3 linked regions of the Salinarimonas sp. genome follow. The protein of the gene in region 1 interacts with the protein of each later gene in a pairwise test. Links are inferred from orthologs where the notes say so. Each region holds a gene or a part of one and is shown in the gene's direction. Other genes may lie near its edges.

What was found. The genes of interacting proteins can lie anywhere in the genome.
Region 2: the proteins of ABL310_RS17630 (region 1) and ABL310_RS00325 interact in binary tests that used the Escherichia coli proteins (3 or more experiments, as listed by UniProt). The link is inferred for Salinarimonas sp. from one-to-one orthologs.
Region 3: the proteins of ABL310_RS17630 (region 1) and grxD interact in binary tests that used the Escherichia coli proteins (3 or more experiments, as listed by UniProt). The link is inferred for Salinarimonas sp. from one-to-one orthologs.

The regions. Positions count from the first base shown.
Region 1 is NZ_CP157794.1:3,797,632-3,805,490, forward strand. Bases 3,021-5,937 are described here. They hold ABL310_RS17630 (BolA family protein), read left to right. Parts: upstream 3,021-4,307; coding sequence 4,308-4,568; downstream 4,569-5,937. Other genes in these bases: cobS (cobaltochelatase subunit CobS), read right to left, coding at 3,021-3,355; ABL310_RS17625 (J domain-containing protein), read right to left, coding at 3,506-4,135; purC (phosphoribosylaminoimidazolesuccinocarboxamide synthase), read right to left, coding at 4,778-5,572; ABL310_RS17640 (DUF1476 domain-containing protein), read left to right, coding at 5,870-5,937. Also shown: ABL310_RS17610 (esterase-like activity of phytase family protein), read right to left, coding at 1-406; cobaltochelatase subunit CobT, read right to left, coding at 403-2,319; more of cobS, read right to left, coding at 2,354-3,020; more of ABL310_RS17640, read left to right, coding at 5,938-6,181; ABL310_RS17645 (DUF6455 family protein), read left to right, coding at 6,602-6,865; serA (phosphoglycerate dehydrogenase), read left to right, coding at 6,994-7,859. UniProt on the Escherichia coli protein: Transcriptional regulator that plays an important role in general stress response. Has many effects on cell morphology, cell growth and cell division. Acts by regulating the transcription of many genes, including dacA (PBP-5), dacC (PBP-6), ampC and mreB.
Region 2 is NZ_CP157794.1:72,577-77,878, reverse strand. Bases 1-2,831 are described here. They hold ABL310_RS00325 (ABC transporter permease), read left to right. Parts: upstream 1-730; coding sequence 731-1,933; downstream 1,934-2,831. Other genes in these bases: ABL310_RS00320 (ABC transporter ATP-binding protein), read left to right, coding at 1,930-2,831; ABL310_RS00330 (ABC transporter substrate-binding protein), read left to right, coding at 1-561. In the rest of the region: more of ABL310_RS00320, read left to right, coding at 2,832-2,865; ABL310_RS00315 (ABC transporter permease), read left to right, coding at 2,862-3,602; ABL310_RS00310 (amidohydrolase family protein), read left to right, coding at 3,718-5,097; ABL310_RS00305 (Zn-dependent hydrolase), read left to right, coding at 5,094-5,302.
Region 3 is NZ_CP157794.1:4,564,610-4,569,811, reverse strand. What follows is about bases 1-2,731. They hold grxD (Grx4 family monothiol glutaredoxin), read left to right. Parts: upstream 1-1,063; coding sequence 1,064-1,399; downstream 1,400-2,731. Other genes in these bases: thpR (RNA 2',3'-cyclic phosphodiesterase), read right to left, coding at 2,308-2,731; ABL310_RS21155 (hypothetical protein), read left to right, coding at 1,754-2,323; ABL310_RS21165 (BolA family transcriptional regulator), read left to right, coding at 767-1,003; purL (phosphoribosylformylglycinamidine synthase subunit PurL), read left to right, coding at 1-751. In the rest of the region: more of thpR, read right to left, coding at 2,732-2,844; ABL310_RS21145 (DUF2336 domain-containing protein), read left to right, coding at 2,937-4,043. UniProt on the Escherichia coli protein: Monothiol glutaredoxin involved in the biogenesis of iron-sulfur clusters.

The DNA.
Region 1 (7,859 bases):
AGAAGCCGGTGCGCCAGAGCAGCTCGCCGTCGGCGCCCAGCAGCGGCGCGAGCACGGCGTCGCCGATCCCGACGATCTCGCCCGCGAGGCCGCGCCGCAGGTCCGCCGCGAGCCAGTAACCGTGGTCGGAGACCGCGAGCAGCCTCGCCCCGTTCTCGACCATCGCGAGACCCGACAAGCCGCCGAATTCCTCCGCCCCCGCCTGCAGCTCGAGCCCGGCGCGGTAGCGCAGCCGGCCGTAGAGACCATCGACGAGGCCCCGGGGCCCCAGATGCGCGATCTCGTAGGTGCGGATCGAGAGCGGCAGCGGGCCGGGCAGATCGGCTCGCGCCCGCGGCGCCGGGGCGAGCGCCCCGACGGCGGCCGTGACGGCGCCCCCGAGGAGCGCGCGCCGGGTGAGCCTCAATGCAGGCCCCGGCGACCGCCGGCGGCCCGGCGCGGCGCCGGCGCGGCGGGCGCGGCGCCGGTGTCCTCGAACAGCTCGGCGAGCTTCTCCGTCATCACGCCGCCGAGCTCCTCGGCGTCGACGATGGTCACGGCGCGGCGATAGTAGCGCGTCACGTCGTGGCCGATGCCGATGGCGATGATCTCGACCGGCGAGCGCGTCTCGATCTCCTCGATCACGGAGCGCAGGTGCTTCTCGAGATAGTTGCCGGGGTTCACCGAGAGCGTCGAATCGTCCACCGGCGCGCCGTCGGAGATCACCATCAGGATGCGCCGCTGCTCGGGACGGCCGAGCAGGCGCTTGTGCGCCCAGTCGAGCGCCTCGCCGTCGATGTTCTCCTTGAGCAGGCCCTCGCGCATCATCAGGCCGAGATTGCGCCGGGCGCGCCGCCAGGGCTCGTCGGCGGACTTGTAGACGATGTGGCGCAGATCGTTGAGCCGGCCCGGATTCTGCGGCTTGCCGGCCCCGAGCCATTGCTCGCGGGACTGCCCGCCCTTCCAGGCGCGCGTGGTGAAGCCGAGGATCTCGACCTTCACCCCGCAGCGCTCCAGCGTGCGCGCCAGGATGTCCGCGCAGGTGGCGGCGACCGTGATCGGCCGCCCGCGCATCGAGCCCGAATTGTCGAGGAGCAGCGTCACCACCGTGTCGCGGAATTCCGTGTCCTTCTCCTGCTTGAAGGAGAGCGGCGTCATCGGGTCCATGATCACCCGCGGCAGGCGCGCCGGATCGAGGATGCCCTCCTCGATGTCGAACAGCCAGGAGCGGTTCTGCTGAGCGAGGAGCCGGCGCTGCAGGCGGTTGGCGAGGCGCCCGACGACGCCCTGGAGGTTCGACAGCTGCTTGTCGAGATAGGCCCGCAGGCGCGTGAGCTCCTCCGCCTCGCACAGGTCCTCGGCGTGCACGATCTCGTCGAACTTCGTCGTGTAGGCCTTGTAGTCCGGCATGCGCGGCTCGTTGGCGCGCGGCGGCGGCGGGCGCCAGCTCTCGTTCGCCTCCTCGCTGTCGGCCTCCTCCGCGTCCTCGGGCATCTCGCCGGAGGGGCCGTCGGAGGCCTCCTGGGAGCCGTCCTCCATGTCCTCGGCCGATTCGTCGGTGATCTCGATCTCGGCGCGCTCGCCCTGCGCGTCCTCCTCGGTCTCGCCCTCCTGGCTCTCGTCGGACTGGTCCTCGCCCTCCTGCTCCTCTTCCTCCTCGCTCTCCTCGGGCTCCATCTCGCTCTGCTCGACCATGTCGAGGGAGACGAGGAGGTCGCGCACCGCGCGGGCGAAGCCGCGCTGGTTCTCGATGGTGGAGAGGAGCTGGTCGAGATCCTGGCCCGCCTTGCCCTCGATGTGGTCGCGCCAGAGGTCGACGATCTTCTCGGCGGCGTGCGGCGGCTTGCGGCCGGTGAGGCGCTCGCGGACCATCAGCGCGATCGCGTCCTCGATGGGCGCGTCGGCGCGGTCGGTGATCTCCTCGTACTTGCCGCCGCGGTGGTAGCGGTCCTCCAGCATGGCGTCGAGATTGTCGGCGACGCCCTCCATCCGCCGCGAGCCGATGGATTCCACCCGCGCCTGCTCCACCGCGTCGAACACGGCGCGCGCCGCCGCGCCCTCGGGCGTGAGGCGCCGGTGCATGGCGGCGTCGTGGCAGGCGAGGCGCAGCGCCATCGAATCCGCGTGCCCGCGCATCACGGCGACGTCCTGCGAGGACGCCTTGCGCGGCGGCTCGGGCAGGCGCGCCCGGTCGGAGGTCAGCAGCGGCCGGTCCGAGGCGTAGGTCACCTCGAGCTCGGGCTGGCGGGCGATGGCGCGCAGGCAGGCGGCCACCGAGCGCTTGATGCCCTCGTTGGGCGCTTCCTTCTTCTCGCCGGGCTTGCGGTTGGAGATGGCCATTCCGGTCCCTGGAATCTCTGGTCTCGCGATCGCCTCAGGTGAGCACGACGTTGGCCGCGCTCTCCGGCAGCTCCTTGCCGAACGAGCGCTGGTAGAACTCGGCGACCAGGTTGCGCTCGAGCTCGTCGCACTTGTTGAGGAAGGTGAGCCGGAAGGCGAAGCCGACATCGCCGAAGATCGAGGCGTTCTCCGCCCAGGTGATCACCGTGCGCGGGCTCATCACGGTCGAGAGATCGCCGTTGACGAAAGCGTTGCGGGTGAGGTCGGCGACGCGCACCATCTTGTTGACGGTGTCGCGGCCCTGGTCCGTGCCCTGCCAGGACTTCACCTTCGAGAGCACGATCTCGACCTCGCGGTCGTGCTCGAGATAGTTCAGCGTGGTGACGATGGACCAGCGGTCCATCTGCGCCTGGTTGATCTGCTGGGTGCCGTGATAGAGCCCCGACGTGTCGCCGAGCCCGATCGTGTTGGCGGTCGCGAACAGGCGGAACGACGGATGCGGCCGGATGACGCGGCTCTGGTCGAGCAGCGTCAGGCGGCCCGAGCTCTCGAGCACGCGCTGGATCACGAACATCACGTCCGGGCGCCCGGCGTCGTACTCGTCGAAGACGAGGGCGACGTTGTGCTGGTAGGCCCAGGGCAGGATGCCGTCCCGGAACTCCGTGATCTGCTTGCCCTCCTTGAGCACGATCGCGTCCTTGCCGACGAGATCGATGCGGGAGACGTGGCTGTCGAGGTTGACGCGCACGCAGGGCCAGTTCAGCCGGGCCGCGACCTGCTCGATATGGGTCGACTTGCCGGTGCCGTGATAGCCCGTCACCATCACGCGGCGGTTGAAGGCGAAGCCCGCGATGATGGCGAGCGTGGTCTCGCGGTCGAAGATGTAGTCCGGATCCAGCTCCGGCACGTGCTCCTCGCCCTGCGAGAAGGCCGGAACCTCCAGGTCGCTGTCGATGCCGAAGGTCTGGCGCACGGACAGCTTCAGGTCCGGGGTGCCGGTCATCGTCTCGGCTGCTTTGTCGGTCTTCGCCTGCATGAACGCCTCTTCCTCGCGGACCCGTCTCGCGCCGGCGCGGCCTTCCGCACCCCCCGCGCGCTCGCGGCCCTGGTTACGCCCCGCCGTCGCGCCTTGCAACGCCGGGGCCATGTGTGACGCGTGTGCGCCGAAAGGGTCTCGATGCGCCTCCTAGCACAGGCCGGCGGCCTTGAGCGTGTCGTGGGCGCGGATGATGTCGCGCAGGCGCTCCTCGTAGGAGCGGTCGCCGCCATGCGCGTCGGGGTGGAAACGCTTCACCAGCGCCTTGTAGGCCGCCTTGATCGTGGCGGCGTCCGCGCCCTCCTCGAGGCCGAGCACGTCGAAGGCCTGGCGCACCGGGCCGGAATAGCGCTTCTTCGGCGGCTCCGGCGCGCGCTGCGTCTGGCCGACGCCGTTGTCGCGCAGGACGTCGAACGGGTCGTGATAGGCCCAGTCCCGCGCGAAGCCGGCCCGGGCCCCCTTGGCCGCCCGCTGGCGGGCGTCGCCGTTGGCGCCCATCGACCAGGTCGGCCGATGGCCGATGATCGAGTCCTTCTGGTAGGCGGCGACGGCCTCCTCCGGCATGTCCTTGAAATAGTTGTACGACGCGTTGTACGCGCGCACGTGGTCCATGCAGAAGCGCCAGTACTTGCCCTCCTGCCCCCGGCCCTTGGGCGCGCGGTAGAGGCCCTGGCCCGTGCAGCCCGGATGCTCGCAGCCCGGCGCGTCCGTGGGCTTGGCGTCCTCGGCGGCCTTCGGCTTGATGCGGATTCGGTCGAACAGGGGCGAGTTCAAGTCCATGATCCCGTGATTATGAGCCATGACCGCGCGCGGGCAAGGGCAAAGAACCGCGTGAGGGGGCCATCGAGCCCTTGACGAGACGACGCGTCGCGGCGACGCAGAGAACCGGTTTCCCGAACGACGAGGACGACGAACCGTGAGCACCGACCCCGCAACCGGCGAAGAACCCGGCATGAAGGCGCTGATCGAGACGCGGCTCGCTGAGGCCTTCGCCCCGAGCCGCCTCTCCGTCGTCGACGAATCCCACCTCCACGCCGGCCATGCCGGCTGGCGCGAGGGGGGCGAGACCCATTTCAGGATAGAGGTGGTCTCCGACGCCTTCGCCGGCAAGAGCCGGGTCGAGCGTCACCGTCTGGTGAACGCCGCGCTCGCCGAGGCGTTCGCCCGCGGCCTGCACGCGCTCGCGATCAAGGCGGAGGCGCCGGGAGCGTGAGCTGCGGGGGGGGGAAGCGCTGTCATCCCGGACGGCGAAGCCGATCCGGGACCCATACCCGCGACGTCGGCCACGAGCGCGCATCGCGCGCTCGGCGCTCCGAGGGTCGGCGCGTCGATGCCGAGCGACGCGGCCTGAAGGCCGCGACACCGGCCGCGGCGGGTATGGATCCCGGGTCGCCGTTCGGCGCCCGGGATGACAGGGAAGCCCTACTGCACCAGCCGCGGGCCGCCCATCGGCACGCCGTCGGTCTCCGACAGGATGCCGAGCCGCCGCGCCACTTCCGTGTAGGCCTCGATCAGGCCGCCGAGATCCTTGCGGAAGCGGTCCTTGTCGAGCTTCTCGGCGGACTTCATGTCCCACAGCCGGCACGAATCGGGGGAGATCTCGTCGGCGACGACGATGCGCATCAGGTCGCCCTCCCAAAGGCGCCCGCACTCGATCTTGAAGTCGACGAGCCGGATGCCGACGCCGAGGAAGAGCCCCGACAGGAAGTCGTTCACCCGGATGGCGAGCGCCATGATGTCGTCGATCTCCTGCGGCGTCGCCCAGCCGAAGGCGGTGATGTGCTCCTCCGACACCATCGGGTCGTCGAGCTTGTCGTTCTTGTAGTAGAACTCGATGATCGAGCGCGGCAGCTGCGTGCCTTCCTCGAGCCCGAGGCGCTTGGCCAGCGAGCCGGCGGCGACGTTGCGCACCACGACCTCGAGCGGGATGATCTCGACCTCGCGGATCAGCTGCTCGCGCATGTTCAGCCGACGGATGAAATGCGTCGGCACGCCGATGTCGTTGAGGTGGCTGAAGACGAACTCGCTGATGCGGTTGTTCAGCACGCCCTTGCCGTCGATCACCTCGTGCTTCTTGGCGTTGAAGGCGGTCGCGTCGTCCTTGAAGTGCTGAATGAGCGTCCCGGGCTCGGGTCCTTCGAACAGGACCTTCGCCTTGCCCTCGTAGATCCGACGGCGGCGATTCATGGGCGTGTACCGTGGTTTGTTGAAGTCCATGGGTAGGCCTGAGGCTCCTGGCTCTCGAACGATCCGCCGGGGGGAGAATACGCGTGACGGATCGGTCGAGCGGCGATGAGGGCCGCCCGTTCGCGGGCAACCTATCCGAAGAGATGGGGATGCACAACGCGCCTTTCATCCCGAGGTGAACGCGAGGCGCGCACGTCCCGGCCAGGGTCCGCGCGCGGGGCGCGCTCCTACGCAGGATGCCGGGTGGCGCGCCCCGCCGGGGGGCGATATACCGACCGGGAGAGGGCCCCGCGCCCGCAAGTCTCATCACGCGCACCGGATCGGACCATGACCACCTTCGACGACCGCGAATCCGCCTTCGAGAACAAGTTCGCGCACGACGAGGAGCTCCGCTTCAAGGCGGTGTCCCGCCGCGACCGGCTCATCGGCCTGTGGGCGGCGGAGAAGCTCGGGAAGACCGGCGCCGACGCCGACGCCTACGCCCGCGACGTCGTCTCCACCGACCTCAAGAAGCCCGGCGACGAGGACGTCTACGACAAGCTCCGCGCCGACCTGCCCGCGGACGTCCCCGACGCCGAGATCCGCAAGCAGATGCTCGACCTCCTCGCCCGCGCGGTGAAGGAGATCGAGACGCAGTGACGACGTGACGTAGCCGATTCACACACCGTTCCGCGCCGCCGGCAGCCGAGGACGAGCGACGTCGCGGAGCTGCTCGGCGGGCGCCGAGCCTTCTCCTTCCCTGTAGGGGAAGGTGGCTCGGCGAAGCCGAGACGGATGGGGCGCGCGGCACGCGCGTTCGGCGAAGCCGAAATCGACGGTCGAGCCGGACGCCGCCGGCGGCTTCCGCTTCGCGGAACGCGTCGCTCGCGCGCCGCGCCCATCCGTCACGCCGCTTCGCGGCGCGACACCTTCCCCTACAGGGAAGGAAAGCGTCGGCCGTCCGCGTCGCCACCCGAGCCGTGCGCATCGCCGTCCTCCATCCGCCCGACCTTGCGCTCGATCAAGGCGCGCCCGCTCCCGTCCCCCCATGCTCGGCCTCGTCACACAGGAGACGACGCCATGAAGAGCATGATCGAGGGTCTGCGCGAGGCCGCCAACCGTCCCCGGCTGATGGGGGAGATGATGCGGCGCCTCGACGTCGATCCCGACGCGCTGGCAGCGGAAGGCCACGGCCTCGCGCTCGCCCACGCCGCGCGGCGCTGCGCCGGCTGCGAGCACGAGGGCGCCTGCCGCTCCTGGCTCGCCGAGCACGATCACGCGGAGCACGCGCCCTCCTTCTGCGCCAACGACGGCTTCTTCGAGAGCGTCAAGGCCGACGCCTGACGGTCCCGCTCGCCGCGGCCCAGCCATGCGCGGGGGTCTCGCATGCGCGGGGGCGGCTTGATTCGAGGTCGAAGGACTGCGACATCGGTCGGGCATTCCCCCCGACCCTCGCGCTCCGAGACCGACCGATGACCGCCCCGCTCTCCCTGTCCAAGGACAAGATCAAGATCCTGCTCCTCGAGAACGTCAACGACAGCGCGGTGGCGCTGATGGAGGCGGCGGGCTACGTCTCGATCACCCGGCTCAAGACCGCGCTCGACGGCGAGGCGCTGAAGCAGGCGCTCCAGGGCGTCCACATCCTGGGCATCCGCTCGCGCACGCAGCTGACCGAGGAGGTCTTCGCCGCCGCCGACCGTCTCGTCGCGGTCGGCTGCTTCTCGGTGGGCACCAACCAGGTCGACCTCGACGCGGCGCGCCGGCGGGGCGTGCCGGTCTTCAACGCGCCCTTCTCGAACACGCGCTCGGTGGCGGAGCTGACGCTCGCCGAGATCGTCATGCTGATGCGCCGGATCGTGCCGCGCTCCGACGCCGCCCATCGCGGCGGCTGGGACAAGTCGGCGGCGGACAGCCACGAGGTGCGCGGCAAGTGCCTCGGCATCGTCGGCTACGGCAATATCGGCTCGCAGCTCTCGACGCTGGCCGAGAGCTACGGGATGCGCGTGATCTACTACGACCGCACCGACAAGCTGCGCCACGGCAACACCGAGCCCGTCGACACGCTCCAGGAGCTCCTCGAATGCGCCGACGTGGTGACGCTCCACGTCCCCGAGACGCCGGAGACCGCCGGCATGATCGGCGAGCGCGAGATCCGCGCCATGAAGGCGGGCGCCTACCTCATCAACAATTCCCGCGGCACCGTGGTCGATCTCGGGGCGCTCGCCGCGGCCCTGAAGGACGGCCACCTGCGCGGGGCGGCGATCGACGTCTTCCCGAAGGAGCCCGGCTCCAACGAGGAGCGCTTCGAGAGCCCGCTCCAGGGCATCGACAACGTCAT
Region 2 (5,302 bases), 3.7 Mb from region 1 along the record:
TGGCTCGAGCCCGCCCCGGCCAACAACACCTGGGCCATCGCGGTGCGCGCCGACCTCGCCGCGGAGCACGGCCTCGAGACGATGAGCGATTTCGGGGAGTACGTCTCCGGCGGCGGCGAGATCGTGCTCGCGGCCTCCGCCGAGTTCGTGAACTCCCCGGCCGCGCTGCCGGCCTTCCAGGAGACCTACGGCTTCGAGCTCTCCCCCGACCAGCTGATCACGCTGTCGGGCGGCGACACGGCGGCGACGATCGCGGCCGCGGCGCGGCAGACCTCGGGGGCGAACGCCGCCATGGTCTACGGCACCGACGGCGGCATCGAGCCTTCCGGGCTCGTCGTCATGGAGGACGACCAGGGCGTCCAGCCGGTCTACGCGCCCGCTCCGCTGGTGCGCGCCGCGGTGCTCGAGACCCATCCGCAGATCCCGGAGATCCTGAACCCGGTCTTCGAGAAGCTCACGCTCGAGACGCTCCAGGAGCTCAACGGTCGCGTCCAGGTCGGCGGCGAGGCCGCGAGCGGCGTCGCGCAGGACTTCCTCATCCGCGAGGGCTTCCTGCAGTGAGGCGAAGCCCGACACCTCCCCGCAGGGGAGGTCGACGGCTCGCAGAGCCGGCGGGTGGGGATGGCGCACCTCACGCGCCCTGACGCGCCCGCCCCTCCGGGCCGCTTCGCGGCCCACCTCCCCTGCGGGGAGATGGCGGGCGGCGCGGGATCGAACGGAGGAGACGCGCATGGCCAGCGGGACAGAGGCCGCCGTCGCGCCGCGGGCGCGGGTCGCGCTCGACAAGCTCGGGGTGCTCCTCGCCGCCCTCGTCGCCGGCGGCGCCCTGGCTCTGCCTTTCGCGACCTTCCGCGCCAACCGGATCGTGCTCGGCGAGGCCCGCGGGATCCTGGAGGCGCTGCCGGCGCTGCCGGGCTGGACGCTGCTCGCCCTCCTCGCCGCCGCCGGCGCGATCGCGCTCGTTCGCACGCCGATCCGCTGGCGGCTCTCGGCGAGCCTCGTCGCGCTCGTCGCGCTCCTCGTCGCCATCGGGCTCGCCGGCTCGTTCCTGACGCCGGAGGGGAACACCTTCGCCCGGGTCTCGCCCGGCTCCGGCTTCTGGGTGCTGGTCTTCGCCTTCGCGCTGATGGCGGCGGACGCGCTCTCGCGGCTCTCGCTCTCGCCGGTGAAGCGGCTCGTCGGGCTCGCCGCCGTCGCCGGCGTGATCGGCGCGATCCTCCTCTCGGGCCTGTGGGACGACCTCTCGATGCTGAAGGAATACGCGACCCGCGCCGACGCCTTCTGGCGCGAGGCCGGCACCCACGTGCTCCTCGCCTTCGGCTCGCTCGCTGCAGCCACCGCGACCGGCATCCCGATCGGCGTCGCCTGCTATCGCTCGCGGCGGCTGCGCGCGCCGGTGCTGAACGGGCTCAACATCGTCCAGACCATCCCCTCCATCGCGCTGTTCGGGCTCCTCATCGCGCCCATGGCCTGGATCGCGGCGAACGTGCCGGGCGCCTCCGCGCTGGGCATCGCCGGCATCGGCGCGGCGCCGGCGCTCGTCGCGCTCTACGCCTATTCGCTGCTCCCCGTCGTCTCGAACACGGTCGTCGGCCTCGACGGGGTGCCGCGCCAGACCGTCGATGCGGCCGCCGGGATGGGCATGACCGCGGGCCAGCGGCTGGCGCAGGTGGAATTCCCCCTCGCCTTTCCGGTGATCCTCACCGGCATCCGCATCGTGCTCGTGCAGAACATCGGGCTCGCCACCATCGCGGCGCTCATCGGCGGCGGCGGCTTCGGCGTCTTCGTCTTCCAGGGGATCGGCCAGACGGCGATGGACCTGGTGCTGCTCGGCGCCGTCCCGACGGTGGCGCTGGCCGTTGGCGCGGCGGTGGTCCTCGACGCGCTGATCGAGCTGAGCGAACGCCCCGGCGTGAGGGAGGCGCGCGGATGATCGAGATCGACACCGTCACCAAGGTCTATGGCACGGCGACCGTCGTCGACCGGGTCTCGCTGACCGTGCCGTCCGGCACCATCGCCGTGATCGTCGGCACCTCGGGCTCGGGCAAGACCACCCTGATGCGGATGATCAACCGCCTGGTGGAGCCGACCTCGGGCGCGGTGCGTATCGACGGGGAGGACAACCATGCCCTCCCCGCCTACGAGCTGCGCCGCCGCATCGGCTACGCCATCCAGGGCCACGGCCTGTTCCCCCACCGCACGGTGGCGCAGAACATCGGCACCGTGCCGAGCCTGCTCGGCTGGGAGAAGAAGCGCATCGCCCACCGCGTCGACGAGCTGCTCGACCTGTTCCAGCTCGAGCCGGAGGCCTTCCGCGAGCGCATGCCGCACGAGCTCTCCGGCGGCCAGCAGCAGCGCATCGGCGTCGCCCGGGCGCTCGCGGCCGAGCCGAACATCCTCCTGATGGACGAGCCCTTCGGCGCGCTCGACCCGATCATCCGCGCCAAGGCGCAGGAGGATCTCCTCGGCATCCAGAAGCGCTTCGGCACGACGATCGTGCTCGTCACCCACGACATGGAGGAGGCGATCCGCCTGGGCTCCTGCATCGCCGTGATGGACGAGGGGCGGCTCCTGCAATACGCGCCGCCCGCCGAGATCATCGCGAAGCCCGCGACGCCGTTCGTGAAGGAGCTGATCGGCGCGGCGGAGCGACCCTTCCGGCTCCTGTCCCTCGCCCATGTGGGCGATCTCGTCGAGGAGGGCGAGGCGCCCGGCGCGCCCGTGCCGGCCGCGCTGTCGGCGCGCGACGCCTATGCGGAGCTGCTCTGGTCGGGCCGCGAGGCCGCGCCGGTGGAGCAGGACGGGGCGGTCGTCGGGCGCGTCACGCTGTCCAGCCTCACGCGACGCGCCGCGAGGCCGTCATGAGAGCCGGGCTCGTCCTGCGGGCCGTGGCGCTCGTCCTTCTCCTCGCCTTCCTGATCGCGCCGGAGGCCTTCACGCCGGTCTTCGCGCCGCTCACCGAGCGCGGCGCGCCGCCGATCTACCTTCAGGCCGACATGCTGGCGCTGGCGGCCAACCACCTCGCCCTCGTCGTCGCGGCGACGGTGGCGGCGACGCTCGTCGCGGTCGGTCTCGCTGTGGTGGTGACGCGCCCCTTCGGCGCGGAATTCCTGCCGCTCTCGCGCTCGATCGCGAATATCGGCCAGACCTTCCCGCCCATCGCCGTGCTGGCGCTCGCCGTGCCGGCGCTCGGCTTCGGCGCGGCGCCGACCTTCGTCGCGCTCTTCCTCTACGGCCTCCTGCCGATCTTCGAGAACGCGCTCACCGGGCTGACCACGCTCCAGCCCACCGTGCGCGACGCCGCCCGCGGCATGGGCATGACCGGCCGGCAGCGGCTCGTGCAGGTGGAATTGCCGCTCGCCCTCCCCGTCATTCTCGCCGGCATCCGCCTCTCCACCGTGATCGCGCTCGCCACCGCGACGATCGGCTCGACGGTGGCGGCCTCGACGCTCGGCGAGGTGATCATCGCCGGCTTGCTGACGAACAACGTCGCGTTCATCCTGCAGGGCGGCCTCGTGGTCGGCGCGCTCGCGGTCTTGATCTACGACGCCTTCCTGTGGGTCGAGCGCGCGCTGGCGCGGCGGATGGGGCGGTTCGCATGAGGGTGAGGACGTCGATCCCGACGCGCGGCAGGCTCCCCTCTCCCTCGTGGAGAGGGGAGCCCGTGGCGGCCCGCATGACGCGTGACGAGACCTTCTGAAAGGGGCCAGAGCAGCCATGTCCGACTTCGATCTCGTCCTCTCCGGCATCGTCGTCCTGCCGCATCGCGTGCTGGAGACCGGCTGGGTCGCCGTGCGGGGCGAGACCATCGCCGCGATCGGGGAGGGCGTCCCGCCCGCCGGGCGCGAGACGCATGCGCTGGGCCGGGCGCTGATCCTGCCCGGGGCCATCGACGCGCAGACGCATTCGCTGTCGCAGAAGGGCCAGGAGGACTTCGTCTGGTCGACGCGCACCGCCGCGGCGGGGGGCGTCACCACGCTCGTCGACATGCCCTACGACGAGGGCGCGGTGGTCAACAAGGCGGCGCAGGTGGCGGCGAAGGCGGCGAACGCCGAGGCGCAGGCGCGGGTCGATTTCGCCCTCTACGGCACGATCGACCCGGAGGAGGGCGTCTACCGCATCCCCGAGCAGGTCGAGGCCGGCGTATGCGCCTTCAAGTTCTCGACCTTCGGCACCCACCCGACGCGCTTTCCCCGGATCGACCCGCCGCTCCTCGCCGACTGCTTCGCGGCCGTGGCGAAGACCGGGCTCGCGGCCGGCGTGCACAACGAGGACGACGAATCGGTGCGCGCCGGCATCGCGCGCACGCAGGCGGCGGGCATCACCGACTGGCGGGCCCACGGCCTCTCGCGCCCGCCGCTGACCGAGCTCCTCGCCATGGCGCAGATCTACGAGACCGGCGTCGCCACCGGCTGCCCGGCGCACGTAGTGCACTGCTCGCTCGCCCGCGGCTACGAGCTCGCGGCGAGCTACCGCGCACAGGGCTTCGCCGCCACCGCCGAGTGCCTGATCCACTATCTCGTGCTCGCCGAGGAAGAGGACATGCCCCGCCTCGGCGGGCGGGGCAAGGCCAACCCGCCGATCCGCTCCGCCGCCGAGCGCGAGGGCCTCTGGCGGCAGGTCGCGGCGGGGAACGTCTGGCTGGTCTCGACCGACCACGTCTCCTGGTCGCTCGACCGCAAGAGCCACGCGAACATGTTCGACAACGCGTCCGGCGTACCGGGGCTGGAGGCGCTGGTGATGGCCTTCGTCGCGGGCGCCGTGAAGCGCGGCGTGCCGCTCACCTGGGCGGCGCGGCTGATGGCGGCGAACCCGGCGCGGCATTTCCGCATCGACCACGTCAAGGGCGCCCTCACCCCCGGCCGCGACGCGGACATCTGCGTCCTCACCCCCGAGCCGATCACGTTCGACGCGTCGAAGACCGGCCACAACGTGATCGGCTGGTCGCCCTACGACGGGATGACCTTCCCCTACCGCGTCGCCGCCACCTGGTCGCGCGGCGCGCAGGTGTTCGACGGGACGCACGTCGCCGATCCCGGGCGCGGGCGCTTCGTGCGCCCGCCCCTCACCCACATCCTCGCAGAAGACAGAGCATGAGAGCCAATCTCCCGGTCGACCCCGCCCGCCTCGCCGCCGACATCGACGGCCTCGCCGCGATCACCGAGCCGGACCGGCCGTGGACGCGCCGGGCCTTCACGCCGATCTTCCTGGAGGGCCGCGCCTTTCTCGAGGCGCGCATGCGCGAGGCCGGCCTCGAGCCGCGCCTCGACGCCGCCGGAAACCTGATCGGTCGTCGCGCCGG
Region 3 (5,202 bases), 770 kb from region 1 along the record:
CGACAACCTGAATTTCGGCAATCCCGAGCGGCCCCGGTACATGGGCCAGCTCGTCGGCTGCCTGCGGGGCATCGGCGAATCCTGCCGCGCGCTCGACTTCCCCGTCGTGTCGGGCAACGTCTCGCTCTACAACGAGACCAACGGGCGCGGCATCCTGCCGACGCCCACGATCGGCGGCGTGGGCGTGCTCGACGATTGCGCGGTTCACGCGACGATCGCCTTCAAGCGCGCCGGCGACGCCGTGGTGCTGCTCGGCGAGACGAACGGCTGGCTCGGCGCCTCGCTCTACCTCGCCCTCGTCTGCGGCCGCGAGGAGGGCGCGCCGCCGCCGGTGGACCTCGCCGCGGAGCGCCGCGCGGGCGAGCTGGTGCGCGGGCTGATCGCCGAGGGCGTCCTCGATACGGTGCACGACCTCTCCGACGGCGGCCTCGCGGTGGCTCTGGCCGAGTGCTGCATGGGCCGCGGGATCGGGGCTTCGATCGAGACGCTGCCGGAAGGCGCGTCGGGCCCGCTGCCCGCCCACGCCGCGCTCTTCGGCGAGGACCAGGGCCGCTACCTCGTCGCGGTCCCGGCGGACCGGCTCGACGCGCTCCTCGCCCGCGCCGCCGCGGCGGGCGTTTCCGCCGCGAGGCTCGGGGAGACCGGCGGGGACGCGTTGATTCTGCCGGGCTCTCGGGCCATATCTGTGACGTCGTTGAAGGACGCCCACGAATCCTGGCTGCCGGCGTACATGGCGGCCGAGCCGGCCTGAGGAGGCCCCGTTCCGATGCCGATGGACGCGCGCGAGATCGAACGCATGATCAAGGAGGCGATCCCGGACGCCACGGTGGAGATCCGCGATCTCGCCGGCGATGGGGACCACTACGCCGCGACCGTCACCTCCGCCTCCTTCAAGGGCAAGAGCCGCGTGCAGCAGCACCAGATGGTCTACGCGGCTCTCCAGGGCCGCATGGGCGGCGTGCTGCACGCGCTGGCGCTGACGACGATTCCCGCCGAGACTTGAAACCGGGTCTCGCACCCATACGAGGTCCGGCGCCTTGACCGCCGGAGCAAGGAGAGAGCCATGTCCACGGCCCACGAGACGATCGACACGGAAGTGAAGTCGAACGACGTCGTGCTCTTCATGAAGGGCACGCCTCAGTTTCCCATGTGCGGGTTCTCGGGCCAGGTGGTCCAGATCCTGAACTACCTCGGCGTGCCCTACAAGGGCGTCAACGTGCTCGACGACGAGGGCGTCCGCCAGGGCATCAAGGACTATTCCAACTGGCCGACGATCCCGCAGCTCTACGTGAAGGGCGAGTTCGTCGGCGGCTGCGACATCACCCGCGAGATGTTCCAGTCGGGCGAGCTGCAGCAGTTCTTCACCGAGAAGGGCGTGCCGGTGAAGCAGGGCGCGTGAGGCGCTTCGCTCATCGAGGGAGCTCGTGGCGTCTCTCGGTTCGGCGAGCCACCGTGCTCCCCTCCGAGATGGGTGCCACGACGGGGGCTGTGTACGAGCGACGTGCCGTCTATCCTTCCCTGTAGGGGAAGGTGGCTCGGCGAAGCCGAGACGGATGGGGCGCGGCGCGAACGCGACGCGTTCCGCGAAGCGGAAGGGCTCCGGCTGCCGACGTTCGCTCCCGTCCATTTCGGCTTCGCCGAACGCGCGTTCCGCGCGCCCCATCCGTCACCGCGCTTCGCGCGGCGACACCTTCCCCTACAGGGAAGGAGAGGGTACGGCGCCCTCGCATTCACCGTCGAGGAGCGTGATCCCATGGGCGAGGCGAAACGCAAGGCGAAGCTCGGCGTCCCGGCCTCGCCTTGCCGCGGCTGCACCTATTGCTGCTCGCTTCCCGAGATCCACGCCCTCGACAAGCCGATGTACCGGCCCTGCCGGCACATCGCCGGCCAGGCCTCGGGAGGCCTCGGCTGCGGGATCTTCGGCGCGCCCGAGCGGCCGCAGACCTGCCTCGCCTACGAATGCGCCTACCTGACCGCGCATCGCACGAACCACCCGAACCGCCGGCGCATCCCGCATCCGCTCGACGCCGGCGCCTATTTCCACCGCGACCCGATCGAGAACGCCTTCGTCCTCTTCGTCGACCCCGACCGGCCGCTCGCCTGGAAGCGCACCGGGCTCGTGGACGTGCTCCGCTCGGCCGTGCAGGCGGGCATGCCGCTCGTGGTCTTCGACCGCGGCCGGCGCATGGCGATCGCCAACGCCCGCCATTTCGAGGAGATCGTCGCGCGCGACTACGTCGCCTTCGCCGACCGGCAGGGCCTGCCCCGCGACGTGCCGGGCTGGGAGGCCGAGCGAAGCCCCTCGGCTCAGCCCAGCGGATAGGCCGCCTCGACCACGTAGGGCCCCCCGCCGGTCCCCTCACGCGCCGAGAACACCGCGACGCGCTCGGCGGTGAAGGCGAGCCGCTCGAACGGCGCGCGCGCCGCGATCCACTCCGCGACCGCATGCGCCGGCACGTGCTTCAAGCGCCCCAGCGTCACGTGCGGCTTGAACTTGCGCCGCTCCGGCTCGAGCCCGGCGCGGCGCACCAGCCGCTCCGTCTCCTCCTGGAGCGACACGAGAGCCTCCGTCGCCAGCACGCTCGCGAAGACCGCATGCGGCTTGTCGCCCCCGAAGGACCCGAGCCCGTCGAGGACGACCTCAACGGGCGCGCGGGCGCGCGCCTCGGCGAGGAGCGCGAACACGTCCTCGGCCACGATGTCGTCCACGTCGCCGATGAAGCGCAGGGTGACGTGGTAGTTCTCCGGCTCGAGCCAGCGCGCTCCCGGGAGCCCGCCGCGGCAGCCGGCGAGGGCGTCGACCACCGTCTCCGGCAGCTCCAATCCGACGAACAAGCGCGGCACGACGGCCTCCTTTCCCGGCATGATGCCGATTTCACAATTCCATAAGGACTTTATGCCGTAATCCTACGCCACAGGAGCAGGATGGTCCCAGCATGACGGCATTGCTCAGCGTGATCGAGGAGATCGACGAGATCGTGTCCGGCGCGGACGCCCGCCGACGCACGGCCATGCTGCGCAAGGTGACGAACCTGTTCCTGGAGAAGGCGCCCGAGCTCGACGAGGACCATGTCGGCGCCTTCGACGAGGTGATCCTGCGGCTGGCGCGAAATCTCGAGTTCCGAGCCCGGCTCGAGCTCTCCGAGCGGCTCGCCGACCACGAGCTCGCCCCGCGCCGGGCCGTACGCGACCTCGCCTTCGACGACGACGGCGCGGTGGCCGCGCCGGTGCTGACGCGCAGCCCGCGCCTGTCGGAGGACGATCTCGTCGCCGTCGCCGAGCGGAAGGGGCAGGCGCACCTCCTCGCCCTGTCGCGTCGGGTGAGCCTCTCCGAGCGCCTCACCGACGTTCTGATCGATCGCGGCGACACCTCCGTCGTGCGCTCGGTCGCCGACAACGAGGGCGCGCGCTTCTCGCCGCGCGGGTTCACGACCCTGCTGGAGCGCGCCCGCGCCGACGGCGAGCTGCAGGCGGTGCTCGAGACGCGCAGCCATCTCTCGCCCGAGCAGGTGACGCTCCTCGTCGAGATCGCCCGCGAGAAGGTGCGCGAAACGCTCCAGGACGAGCTCGGCCAGCGCATGCAGCGCGCCATCGACTCGGTCGTCGAGGATCTCGCCCGCCACATGGCCGACACCGACGCCCCGGACGTCGCCAAGGCCGACCTCGCCGGTTCCGTCGATTTCGTCCGCGCCCGCGCGCGCACCCGCAAGCTCGAGGAGCGCGACGTCGTCGACTGGATCAACCGCAACCGCGTGGAGGACGCGCTCGCGGCCATCGCCGAGCTCGGCGGTATCCAGGTCGAGATGGTGGCGAACGCCTACCACGCGCCGGACTACGAGGCCCTGCTCTTCGTCGTGCGCGCCGTCGACTTCACCTGGTCGACGCTGAAGCTGATGCTGACCAGGAAGGCCGGCCGCACGCCGCCCATGGAGCTGACGAAGGCCGCCTTCGAGAGCTTCGAGAAGCTCTCCGTCGAGAGCGCCCAGCGCGTCCTGCGCTTCGCCGCCGCACGGGAGCGGTTCGGACGCGACGGGGGGATGTGAGGCGAAACGACCGACCGATGTCGGTCGCCGACGCCGCATTCACGCCGACGCCTTGCGCCGCGCGCACCGCCGACCTTACATGTCGAGGGGGGCGGCAATCCGTCGCCCGGGAGGGCGCATGGCGGACGAGAGCGCGACGAGCAAGCGAATTCCCATCGTGGGTATCGGGGCGTCGGCCGGCGGGGTGGAGGCGCTGGAGGGCTTCTTCCGCGGACTGCCGCCGGATCCCGGTCTCGGCATCGTCATCGTCACGCATCTCAACCCCGAGCGCGAGAGCCTGCTCCACGAGATCCTGCGGCGCTACACGCCGCTCGAGGTCCGTCTCGCCGCGGACGGCGCGCGGGTCGAGCCCGACACGGTGCACGTCCTCGCCGCGGGCGACCTCGTCGGGATCGAGGACGGGCGCCTGCAGGTGCTTCGTCAGGACCCCTCCAACCGCGAACGCAAGCCCATCGACGTCTTCTTCAGCGCGCTCGCCAAGGACCAGGGCGAGTACGCGGTCGGCGTCGTGCTCTCCGGAGGCGACGGCGACGGCACGCTCGGCGTGAAGGCCATCAAGGAGCATGGCGGGCTCACCGTCGCGCAGGCCTCCGACGGGACCTCGCCGAAGCACGCGGACATGCCGGAGACCGCGATCTCCGCCGGCTTCATCGACCTCGCGCTGCCCGTCGAGGACATGGGCGCGCGGCTCGTCGCCTTCGCGCAGGACGTCGACCTGCTCGCCCACGTCGCCGAGGAGGAGCCGGCCGGCGCCGGGGCGCCGTCGGGCAATCGCGCGGCCTTCGAGCCGATCCGGCAGGAGATCTGCGGCATCCTTCGCAACCAGGTCGGCCACGATTTCGGCGGCTACAAGCCGAAGACCTTCCTGCGGCGCGTGCACCGGCGCATGCAGGTGCTCGGCATCGCCACGGCGGAGGCGTACGTCGACCGGCTGCGCGACGACTCGAAGGAGGTGACCGCGCTCTTCCGCGACCTCCTGATCAACGTCACGGCCTTCTTCCGCGACGCCGAGTCGTTCGAGTCGCTCCGGAAGGACGTGATCCCGAAGCTCTTCGAGGGCCGCGGCGCCGACGAGACGGTGCGCGTCTGGGTGCCCGGCTGCGCCACGGGCGAGGAGGTCTACTCCATCGCCATGCTGATGCACGAGCACATGCAGACC